One region of the Maridesulfovibrio spiralis genome, then DNA from elsewhere that is predicted to be linked to it. Evidence: riboswitches for the same ligand, from Rfam matches in the RefSeq annotation. Region 1 holds a riboswitch; each other region holds the start of a gene.
What was found. A riboswitch is a leader RNA that binds a small molecule or an ion and turns the genes downstream of it on or off. The one in region 1 is predicted to bind cobalamin.
Positions count from the first base shown of each region.

Region 1 (4,063 bases):
TACAACCATTTACACTGGTAAGGGAATCCCAACCCCGGTTCCAGTCCGAAAGAAATCACATTTCTGCCCGCTTACATATCCGGATCAACAAGGAACACCCCTTGGGACCGGACTGCAAAACCAGGCATCTGGCTGGTCTACGCACTATGAAATAATGCGTAACCTTCCTTTTGATTGCTCTGGCTATTTGCCCAAAAACAGAGAATATCCCATAGCGCGCACAGACACTTAACAGAAGGAGCACACATGAGCGATAAAGACACTGCGATCCTTAAGTATGACGGCAAAGAATATGAGCTGCCCGTTATCCACGGCACGGAAGGCGAAACAGGTATCGACATCACCAAACTCCGAGCCCAGAGCGGATTGATCACCTATGATCCCGGCTATGGAAACACCGGCTCCTGTACCAGTAACATCACTTTTGTTGATGGGGAAAAAGGCATCCTGCGTTACCGTGGATACCCCATCGAAGATCTCGCCGAACATGGTAAATTCATAGAAACAGCATGGCTTCTCATTTTCGGGGAACTGCCTCTCAAAGAAGACTTAGCCCGTTTTTCAGCCCTGCTGACCGCAGAAGAACTGATTCACGAAGACCTGCGTCACCACTTTGAAGGTTTCCCGGCCCACCGCAACCAGCCCATGGCGATCCTTTCCGCAGTTATCAACGCGCTGGGCAGCCACAACCCGGACCTCAATGACATCACCGACAAGTCCGAATTTTTCCTCGCAGTGGGTAAAATCATATCAAAAGTGCGTACCATCGCGGCATTTTCATACCGCAAATCCATCGGGCGGCCCTTTGTTTATCCCGACCCGGAACTGAGCTACTGCCACAACTTTCTGCACATGATGTTTTCCATCCCCTACAAGCAGTATGATCCGCCCATCGAAGCGGTTAAGGCTCTTTCGCTCATTTTCCAGTTACACGCGGACCACGAGCAGAACTGCTCCACCTCCACAGTAAGGATGGTCGGCTCCACACAGGCTAACATCTTCGCTTCCGTATCTTCCGGCATCTGCGCCCTTTGGGGGCCCCTGCACGGTGGTGCAAACGCTGCGGTAATCGACATGCTCGAAACCATCAACAATGGAGACTACACCATTGATGAGTATATCGAGAAGGTTAAGAAAAAAGAATGCCGTCTCATGGGCTTCGGACACCGCATCTACAAAAGCTTCGACCCACGCGCGAAAATTCTCAAGAAAGCAACCCACGACCTGCTCCAGCACGGTTTCAGCGACGAACTTCTGGATATCGCCATGACTCTTGAAGAACGCGCCCTTTCCGATGATTACTTTGTTGAACGCAAGCTCTACCCCAACGTAGACTTCTATTCCGGTATCATTCTGCGTGCGCTGGGCATTCCGGTAGCCATGTTCCCGGTTATGTTCGCAATCGGCCGCATGCCCGGCTGGATTGCACACTGGTATGAAGATTATACCAACCCCAATGCAAGAATTAACCGTCCAAGGCAGATTTACACTGGCGAAACTCCGAGAAATTACGTACCTATAGATTTCAGGAAGTAATTTTAGTCAATATCGTTCAGGTGCTTGTCCGGCTCCCGAACGATGGATATACCTACCCGGATGTGCCCGTAATCCCGCTCTGTACAAGGACTGGGATTACGGGCAAGCTATTTTTCAAGCATCTGAATTTTAAATTATTTTCATAAAAATTGATTTTTTGTAAAAAAAAAGCTTGCAATTCATACGCGATATTTATAAACAGTTCTTCGCCGTGCCGAAGTGGTGGAATTGGTAGACACGCTAGGTTCAGGGTCTAGTGGAGGTTTCTCCGTGGAAGTTCGAGTCTTCTCTTCGGCACCATATTTCTGAAAAGCCGCAACGAAAGTTGCGGCTTTTTGCTTTTCAAACCCTCCGCAACGGCTCACCCCTACTCCCCGTTGGGCTAAGCCTCTTTTTCAACAGAAGAGCCAAATAATTATTGACCGCAATTTAGAGTTTGTTAAGATTTTTGCTGTTGTTTTTTACTTCAGGTTTGCATCAAAACAGGGAACCCGTTTAGAATACGGGGCGGTTCTGCCGCTGTGATTCCTGACCCTTTAGCCGGGGCCGGGAAAAGCCAGCACCCCTGCCTGAAGCATATCTACCCAGATAGTATCTCTTCTTCTCAAAATTCAGGAATAGCCTTCTGGGCCTCCTGCACTGCAAGTCACAGAACATAAGCTCCAGCCGGGAGCTTTTTTAGCGACAAATGGATTTCTTTTTGAAGTACCATTTGCTTTATATTTGTGATTTTTTTGACTTCAGGGCCGAAAAGCCCTCTAAAGGATTTTCACTGCAATGACTGAACAATCTGTTATCACCCGAGAATCAGCTAAAATGGCACTGGAAGAACACAACCGCTTTCAGGAAACCGTAAGTTCCAAAAAATACCAGATCCGCGACCCTAAAGGACGCCTCCAGGAACACTCTTTCAATGACGTAAAACACAGGCTTTGCCGCGAATTTCTGAAACACTCCAGATTTGAAAACAACGAAAACGAGCAGGTCTGTGAAATGCTACAGTCCGGGCGTTTCATCCCCGCCGGTTCCATCCTTTCCGGTCTTGGGAATGATTATGCCAAATGCTCACTCAGCAACTGCTATCTGGCCAAGATTGAATCTGATTCTCTGGAAGGCATCTTCGAAGCCCAGAAAAAACTTGCCCGCACCTACTCCTACCGTGGCGGCAGCGGCATCGACATCACCATCCTGCGCCCTTCAGGGGACCCGGTTAACAATGCTGCGGTCACTTCTTCAGGTGCTGTAAGCTTCATGCCCCTGTTCAGCGAATTGACCAACACTATCGGACAGAACGGACGCCGCGGCGCGCTGATGATCTCCCTTGACATCAGACACCCTGAAACCCAACGCTTTATCTGGTGCAAAAGTAAACCTGAAGAAATCTTCGGAGTGGACTCCCTGACTGGAAAAATTCAGGACGTATTCGGCGCTAACATCAGCCTCAAAGTTACTGACGAATTCATGCAGGCGGTAGAAGAAGATAAAGACTGGACATTTATTTTCCCGGACAAATTCAAAATCAGCGGCATAATCATAGATGAATCCACCCTGCAACTGCTGCCTGAAGTATACGAAGCACTGGAACCGCAGACCGGCGACCGAATTGAAGCCGAAATAATCTACAAAGTAGTCGATACCGATTCCGCCAGTCATCAGCTCAAGGTTCAGCCCGACCTGCCTTCCAGCGACGGCAAAACACCGCCCACTGAAGACACTCTCACTTTCAGTCTCTCCAGAAGGCGCAATGAAACTTCCGACATTTTTGATCCGGTCAAATCCGTCTACAACCATCTCTGGGACGGAGATTACAGTCGCTGGAAGGAACTAGGCCTACCCCTTAAAGAATACACGACCGTTAGCGCACGGAAACTACTTGACGAAATCAGTGAATCCGCATGGAAATCCGGTGATCCGGGCATCCTTTATCAGGATACCACCCAGCGCAACACCCCCGGTACCTACATTGATCCGCTGCGTCTCAAGCCCATGTCCACCAACCCCTGCGGCGAACAGGCTCTCGGCTATTGGAGTAACTGCCTGCTGGGCGCAATGGTCCTCTACCGTTACGTGGTCAACCCGTTCACTAAAGAAGCCCGCTTCGACACCGAACTCTTCCACGACGATCTGACCCGGACCATGACTTTCATGGATACCATGTCCGACCTCAACATGGACAAACACCCCCTGCAAAAACATCGGGATGCTGACAAGTACGGGAAAAGGATCGGCATTGAGTTCACCGGACTAGGTGACATGCTGGCCATGCTCGGAATGCGCTACGGAAGCGATGAATCAGTGAATTTCATCAAAGAAATCATGCGCGACAAGGCCATTACTGAAATCTCCGTCAGTGCCGACATTTCCGAACGGTTTGGTGAAGTTGAAGCTCTGCAGGACCCTGAAGCTCGCAAACGCTTTCTGGAATGCCCGTACATCACAAATCTCGGCCTGCCCAAAAAGCTGCAAAAGAAAATCTTGAAAACCGGATTGCGCCACACAGCTTTCAACACAGTCGGTCCTTCAGGTT
Region 1 covers NZ_CP182344.1:699,081-703,143, forward strand. Annotated here, with positions in the region: gene ACNI29_RS03260 (citrate synthase) at 247-1,536, shown strand; tRNA gene ACNI29_RS03265 (tRNA-Leu) at 1,750-1,836, shown strand; cobalamin riboswitch at 1,988-2,123, shown strand; gene ACNI29_RS03270 (adenosylcobalamin-dependent ribonucleoside-diphosphate reductase) at 2,314-4,063, shown strand, end outside.

Region 2 (4,063 bases), 760 kb from region 1:
GAACTGTCCCATGACCGAAGAACAGTATAATTCTTTCATTAAGGAACTCAAGGAAGGGGAGCGCGTTGTGCCCCGTGAGTTCGAAAAGGAAATTCACTTCGAAGGTTGTCTGCCCATTGAGGAAATGGCCGACCGTGGTGAAAAAACCCTCTCCTTCGGGCCTCTGAAGCCTGTTGGTCTGATTGATCCGCGCACAGAAGAACAGGCCCATGCCGTTGTTCAGTTGCGCGCTGAGAATAAAGATAAGACCGCCTTCAACCTTGTAGGCTTCCAGACAAAACTCAAGTACCCGGAACAGAAACGTATTTTTCGCATGATTCCCGGACTTGAAGATGTGGAATTTCTGCGCATGGGTTCCATTCATCGCAACACCTATGTCAACGCTCCCGAAGTGTTGGACGAGACACTGGCTCTTAAAGCCGATTCCCGTATCCATCTCGCCGGGCAGATTACCGGTGTTGAGGGATATCTTGAATCCGCTGCTTGCGGTCTCTGGGTAGGGCGCATGCTTGCTGAACAGGCCAAAGGTAAGGAACTCCCTGCACCGCCGCCGGAAACTTCCATGGGTGCATTGCTTGGGCATCTGCGTGAAAAGAAAAAGAATTTCCAGCCCTCCAACGTCCAGTTCGGACTAATGCCCGCGCTCAATAAACGCGCACCCAAACGTGTCCGCAAAGAACTCTACGGCAAACGGGCCATGGAGATGTTTGAGGCTTGGTTAGAAAACAATATAGAAAAATAGACCTTTAAGCTTACTACGCGAAGCTTGGTAAAAGGTTTTGGGATTCTTAAACCCTTTTGCAAAAGGGTTTAAGGCTCCCGGCAGGGTCGCCGAAGGCATCTTTTCATGACAAACAAACAACATCCTTTTGAAATAAATCCGAACCGGACATTGCTGACTCTGGCAATTCCGGTTCTTTTTTCCATGGTAGCGGAGCCTCTGACAGGGCTGGTGGACACAGCTTTTGTTGCCAAGCTGGGACCTGAACCGTTGGCATCACTTGGCATCGGGACCATTGTGTTTTCATCCGTGTTCTGGGTTTTCGGATTTTTAGGAATCGGCACACAGACTGAGGTTTCGCACGCACTGGGCAAGGGTGATCTGGAACGGGCTTCTTCCCTTGGCTGGATGGCTGCGGGCATTTCCGCTGTACTGGGTGTAGTTCTGGCCTTACTGGTTTCTCCGTTTCTGGGAAACATCGCGGCTCTTATGGGCGGTGACGGCGCTGTGCGTGATCTGGCTGTTGATTACATGCGCTATCGGTTGCTGGGTGCTCCGGCAGTGCTGGTGGTACTGGCCTGCTTCGGCTCATTGCGCGGTTATCAGGATATGCGTTCCCCACTTTGGATTGCGGTGGGTATGAACGTCATTAACGTTGTGCTCGATTGGTGTCTGGTCTTCGGCAAAGGACCGTTCCCGGTTATGGGCGTGGGCGGGGCAGCTTTGGCTAGTGCAATCAGCCAGTGGATCGGTGCGGTCTGGGCGGTGCTGGTAGTGCGCAAGCATTACGGATTCAATACCGGATTCAGTCTTGCGGATGCACGGCGGTTGTTCGTGATCGGTGGTGATATGTTTGTGCGGACCGGATGTGTATGCCTGTTTTTGCTGCTCTGTACCCGGTTTGCAACCAAGGCCGGGGCGGAATCAGGAGCTGCGCATCAGGCTATCCGCCAGTTTTTTGTTTTTCTGGCCCTTTTTCTGGATGCATTTGCCATCAGCGGACAATCGCTGGTGGGCTACTTTGTGGGCCGTGCTGACAGGAGGACCGCCCGTAAAGTTGCCGCACTTGTCTGTAAGTGGAGCTTTGCAACCGGGGTGTTGCTGACCGTCGGCATGTATCTGGGGCAACAGCCTGTAGCATGGTTGCTGGTCCCGGAAGAGGCGGCAATGGTTTTTGCCCCGGCATGGCTGGCTGTAACTTTTTTGCAGCCCATAAATTCACTTTCCTTTGCCACAGATGGAATCCATTTGGGAACTGGTGACTTCCGCTATTTGCGTAATGCCATGCTCGCGGCGGTGCTGACCAGCTCGGCAGTTCTGTTTGTGGTAGACTGGTTGCATCCGCAGCATATGCTGTTCTGGATCTGGATTGTGGCCGGATTGTGGACTTCTTTGCGAGCTGTATTCGGTATGATCCGTATCTGGCCGGGGATCGGGAACGGCCCGTTGGCTGTGGATCGTGATTGACAATGTATGTGAACAATCATATCAAGCTTTTGCCTGAGGTGCTCTCACGAGCTTAATAGGGAATCCCGTGTAAATCGGGAACGGACCCGCCGCCGTGAGTCCTGTTGATAATTTCATCCCGTGGATCGGATTAATTCCGGTCCGGCACGCCACTGAATCAATATTTGGGAAGGCTGGATGGAATGGGACGAGTCGGAAGACCTGCCCGGGTGCAAATCACGATCATTCTGACGGATAACGGGGCTTTTAACTGTCAGAAATTACTACGCATACCCTTGGTCTGTGTGGTTTTACCATTCCCAAGCCCCCCAAATTTGAGGAGACTGTTATGCAGTGTCGCTTTGGGGACAAATTCAAATTCATCCCCGCATTTCTTCTGGTTTGTTGTCTGCTGATTCCTTCACTTGCCATGGCCGGACACGGTGAAGCAAAAACTGTCAAAAAAGGTATTATGCTGGCTGCTTTCGGTTCCAGCATGCCACAAGCTCAGGCTTCCTTTGATGCCATTGATGCAGCTGTGAAAAAAGCTTTCCCCGGTGTTCCGGTTTACTGGTCCTATTCTTCCGCTATCATCAGAAATGTGTTGGCTAAAGAAGGCCGTAGTGTGGATTCCCCGGCAATGGCTATGACCAAAATGATGGATGCCGGATTCACTCACGTTGCTGTGCAGTCGTTGCACACCATTCCCGGTGAAGAGTATTTCGGAATAGTTGAAACAGTTGAGGCTTTCGAAGGCATGCCCAAAGGCATGAGCAGGGTTACCGTCGGTAAGCCTCTGCTTTACTCCGACAAAGACATGCTGCGCACCGTTGATGCCATTGTTGCCAACATCCCTAAAGACCGTAAGGCTGAGGATGCGGTTGTACTCATGGGTCACGGAACCCACCATGCTGCAAATATTTATTATCCCGCTTCCCAGAACTACTTCTCCAAAGTTGACCCCAAGATCTTCGTTGGTACTGTAGAAGGCGCACCTTCCCTTGATGATGTGAAAGTCCTGCTCAAGAAAAGCAAGGCTGAAAAAGTTTATCTCATGCCTTACATGTCCGTAGCAGGCGACCACGCCCGCAATGATATGGCCGGTGATGAAGATGATTCATGGAAGTCCGAGCTGACTAAGGAAGGCTACAAATGCGTGCCTGTACTCAAGGGTACTGCTGAATTTCCGCAGGTTGTGGATATCTGGGTTGACCATCTCAAGGTTGCTTTCAAGCACCTTGGTGATCATTAATTAAAATCAGGCGGTGATGATGGCATTTATTGGTAATAGAAGGGCGCAGGCTGTTTTGGTTCTGTCTCTGCTCGTGCCTGTTTCCATCTTTGCCGCCTGTCTTTTCGGGGCTTATGGAACTGATCCCGCGCAGGTGCTGGCGGTTTTTAAATCCGTCCTCGGCATCGGGACGCAGAAGGTTGATCAGGCCCTGTCTTTTATCGTTATTGATCTGCGGCTCAGCCGGGTCTGCCTTTCATTTCTGGTAGGCATGTCGCTGGCTGTAGCCGGGACTGTTTATCAGGGCATCCTGCGCAACCCGCTGGCAGATCCGTTTACTTTAGGGGTGAGCAGCGGGGCGGCTTTCGGGGCCAGTCTGGCTATTTTTTCCGGCTCGACCATGCTCGGTGCGGAACTCTGGTCCAGATTCGGGAATCTGTTCCTGCCTCTGGCGGCCCTTGCCGGAGCAATGGCCGCGCTAGGTGCGGTGCTCGTGCTGGGGCGTATCGGCGGCAGACTGCGCCGTGAAACGATGGTCCTTGCCGGGATTGTGGTGGCGACCTTTCTTTCCGCGCTGATTTCCCTGCTCAAATCCCTTGATGAGGAGTCAGTAACGTCAATTGTCTTTTGGATCATGGGTAGTTTTCAAGGACGCGGCTGGTCGC
Region 2 covers NZ_CP182344.1:4,427,685-4,431,747, reverse strand. Annotated here, with positions in the region: gene trmFO (methylenetetrahydrofolate--tRNA-(uracil(54)-C(5))-methyltransferase (FADH(2)-oxidizing) TrmFO) at 1-742, shown strand, start outside; gene ACNI29_RS19895 (MATE family efflux transporter) at 848-2,188, shown strand; cobalamin riboswitch at 2,208-2,411, shown strand; gene ACNI29_RS19890 (sirohydrochlorin cobaltochelatase) at 2,517-3,419, shown strand; gene ACNI29_RS19885 (FecCD family ABC transporter permease) at 3,439-4,063, shown strand, end outside.
Region 2: linked by a shared signal. The riboswitch ahead of ACNI29_RS19890 (sirohydrochlorin cobaltochelatase) and the one ahead of ACNI29_RS03270 (adenosylcobalamin-dependent ribonucleoside-diphosphate reductase) in region 1 are both predicted to bind cobalamin.

Region 3 (4,063 bases), 1.4 Mb from region 1:
TAGATATCGGCATAGAGATTCTTGTCGATCTTTGCCAGACGGTAGCAGGTTCCTTCACCCGGAGTAGCTTCAAGGTTGAAGAGGTTTCCGGTTTCTTCCTGAAACTGCACGGTCAGATCACGCAGATGGTGCAGAACCCGCTGCATGAGGCGTGAACCGGAAGGGGTATCAATACCTTTACCCAGCAGGTTGTGGCAGGCTTCATTACCACCGATGAGACCGATGGTGGAGAAATGGCCCTTGAAACCGTTCTTCAGGTAACGCTGGGAGAAGGGGAACATACCGTTCTCAAAGTTGGCGGAAACCAGCTTACGCTTGTATTCCAAAGAATCCTTGGCCTGAGTAGCGTACTCGGTGATCAGGTCGAGAAAATCTTCCTCACCCTGAGCAAGATATGCCAGCTTGGGCAGGTTAAGGGTAACAACACCGATGGAACCGGTCAGGTCCCCGGCACCGAAAAGGCCACCGGTTTTCTTGCGGATCTCACGCAGGTCCATCTGCAGACGGCAGCACATGGAACGCACGTCCTCGGGATTGAGGTCGGAGTTGATGAAGTTCTGGAAATAAGGAGCACCGTATTTAGCGGTCATCTGCAGGAGCAATTCACCAACTTCGCTTTCCCACGGAAAATCCGGGGTAACGTTGTAAGTGGGAATCGGGAAAGAGAAGATACGGCCGTCGGAGTCACCTTCGAGCATGACTTCAACAAAGGCGCGGTTGATCATCTCCATTTCTTCTTGATACTCACCGTAAGTGGTATCCTGGAATTCACCGCCGATGATGACAGGCTCGTTAGCGATGTGCTTGGGCGGAACCATATCAAAGGTGAAGTTGGTGAACGGACTCTGGCCGCCCCAACGGGAGGTGGTATTCAGATTGAAAATCAGCTTTTGCACGATCTGCTTCACGCGGTCATAATCCAGACCGTCGTAACGGATGAAAGGCGCGAGATAGGTATCAACGTTGTTGAAAGCCTGTGCTCCGGCCCATTCATTCTGCAGAGTGCCGAGGAAGTTGACCATCTGCCCGGTAATAGAATCAAAATGGCGGGCAGGACCGGAAGAACAACGGCCTTTAAGGCCGAAACCGTCCAGAAGCAGGTCACGCAGGGACCAGCCGGCGCAATATCCTGCAAGGCCGAAAGAAAGATCGTGAATGTGGAAATAGCCGTGCTCGTGGGCAAGCCTGATTTCCTCAGGGTACTTTTCAAGGCAGTAACGGGCTTGAACAGCTCCGGACATGTGCAGCATCAGTCCCTGAAAGGAATGCCCCATGTTGGAGTTTTCATTTACCCGCCAGTCGGAACGGTCGAGGTAGCTTTCGATGGTTCCGGCGATGTCGAGGTATGTTTCATCCTGACGGCGAAGTTCGCGGCGCTTTTCGCGGTAGATGATGTAACGTTCAGCGACAGAGTAGAGACGGTTCTCCATGAGTACCAGCTGTACCATATCCTGAACCATTTCCTGTTCAGGTACATCAACATCTGCAAGCTTCTGCTCAACCTTGCGGCCAAGGCGCTTGCTCAGCAGGGGGTCTTTGATACCGCTTGCTTTGAGAGCTTTAAAAATAGCTTCAGAAATACGCTCAGTAGACCAGGACTCGAGACATCCGTCACGCTTAAGAATTTGTTTGGGCATTAAACTACCTGATTAAAAATTTGTCCGCACACATCACCGCCGCGCCAAAAAAAGAACGCAGAAAAGGATGCAACCTCCCCAGATTGCAAGCCCACGGACAAGCCGTGTCTTATGGTGGTGTGGCAATTGGAGCAGGTGGCCCGGAAGGCACATCCTGCAGGACTTTTGAAACCGGAAAAAAGTCAGAAACAGGGATTCCGGTAAATTGAACTGACCTGCCTCTCTATCACGCCATCCTTAATTTATGAAACAGGACTGGCATCGGGCAGGTACGCTTCAGGCCGGGGTGCTGGCTCGGGGTTGTGCACAGAATGCCTCCCTGACAGCGGCAGGACCGCCCCGGATTCAAACCGGGTTCCCGTCTTGTTCGTTTTCAAATGCTCAGAAAGCGTCAAACGAACTCCTGAAGTGCTGACGACTGAAAGCAGTCTACCAGACTCAAAAATATGGTCAAGACTCTCTAGACTATTTCTTAATGAACACCCTATCAGCCCTAGAGCCGCATGGCATAACTCATGTGGAACACAAGTTTTCCACAGTTGTTCTTTTGATGTTCAAAAGAGCTTAAGAGACTGATTTAGAAACAAAATCCTCTGCTATTTTCCCACAAAATCAGCCGGGTAAAAATACCCGGCTGAAATATTTTTTTGCAGGCCTGTAACAGCAGCTTAATTTTTATTATCGACTTAAACAGCGCGGCACTCTTCGCGCAATCCATCAATCAATGTACGCAATTCCATGGCCAGAATGGATAGATCTTTTGCGGAATCATTTGATTTCTGCATGGATTTTGTGGTCAGCTCTGCCATCTGATTTATCTTTCGGGATGAGGAGTTAATCTGATCCGATGAAACTGACTGCTGCTCAGCGGCTGCAGATATATTCTGAACCTGTCCGGTAACCCCTTCAACGAGGTTTACAATTTCCCCGAGGGCGTCCCCGGCCTGCTCAGCAAGGCGGGTGCTATCCAGTACAGACATTGCAGCCTCTTCCATACTCTGAACATTCGCATGAGAGCTGTCTTGAATTGCCTCAACCACAAGGCTGACATCCTTGGTGGCATTCATGGTCTTTTCAGCAAGTTTGCGCACTTCATCAGCCACCACGGCAAAACCACGTCCGGCATCCCCGGCACGGGCCGCCTCAATTGCCGCATTGAGTGCCAACAGGTTGGTCTGGTCCGCAATATCACTTACAACAGACATGATCCGCCCGATGTCCTCGACCCGGACATTCATATCATTAAGATTGTCTTTAAGTTTATCGCTTTGCTCTTTAACACTGAAGATAGACCGAATGGCCTCCCCAGTCATTTCAGCCCCGCGGTTGGCCGTATTCATGGCATCCCCGGCCCCGACCACAGCATCAGAGCAACTACGGGCAACATCCTGAATGGAGCAGGTCATCTGATCGAGGGCTGAAGTTGATTCCGAAAGATTTAATTGCTGCTCCCTTGCCCTTCTGCTGGAATCCGCCACATGGTTGCTGATTTCATCAGAAGCTACGGATAGCCCGCTGACAATCTGTTCAAGATTGCGCACAACATCAAGAACCCCCTGCCTGCGTGCACTTTCCGCTTCCTTCTGGGCCTCATTCAGTCCCTCCAAAGCATCATGGGCAGCCAAAGCTTCACGTTCAGCCGCCTCAGTGGCCTGCTCAACCTTGACCCGATCCTTCTCAATTACATGCATTAACCCGTTGAACGAATCCGCCAGATCCCCCAGTTCGCCATTTCCTTCCTGCCGCACCCTGAACGACAGGTCAGCAGTTCCCGCACCTATGTCACGGCTGGTGCGGGCAATTTCCCCGATAATTCGGCGAAGAGGGTTAATGATGATCCTGCGGCTGACAAGAATGAGCAACACGCCGATCAAAGCAGCCAACCCACTCAAGCCGCTGACGACATAAACAGCCCGCTCCTGCATAGCATTGTAGCTTACGACCTGAGCCGTGCGAATAGTGTACTCCTGTTCGATGAGCGCGATGCGGGCATTGTCCATGTCCTTCATGGATTTCTGCATCTTAAGGCTGAGGTTGTAGTAGGATTTAAAAATATCTAGATATTCACCGGTCAATCCAACAATTATATTGAACAGCTTAGCCTCGCGCCCCTTGGAAAACAGCGGGGCAAACTGTGGATAGGAAGCCCCCATGCTCGAATCCGGATCAATGCCCATCAGCTTTTCAATATCGACAATCAAACCGGAACCGCTGGCTGCATCTTTATAAAGAATAAAATCCTTAGCCATTTCCTGAAATCCAAGAGGCTTGTTGAGCATGATTGCTGAAACATGCCTCTTGGCTGCCAGTTCATTCAGATCATCTATGGATTTGGAAAGATTCTGTGCAAGCAAACCCGGATCGTCAACCGAAGACGAAAATACTTTTTCTTGCAGGACTGTATTTATCTTGCCCTGCTTTCTCGC
Region 3 covers NZ_CP182344.1:2,064,911-2,068,973, reverse strand. Annotated here, with positions in the region: gene ACNI29_RS09265 (ribonucleoside triphosphate reductase) at 1-1,637, opposite strand, end outside; cobalamin riboswitch at 1,900-2,059, opposite strand; gene ACNI29_RS09260 (methyl-accepting chemotaxis protein) at 2,324-4,063, opposite strand, start outside.
Region 3: linked by a shared signal. The riboswitch ahead of ACNI29_RS09265 (ribonucleoside triphosphate reductase) and the one ahead of ACNI29_RS03270 (adenosylcobalamin-dependent ribonucleoside-diphosphate reductase) in region 1 are both predicted to bind cobalamin.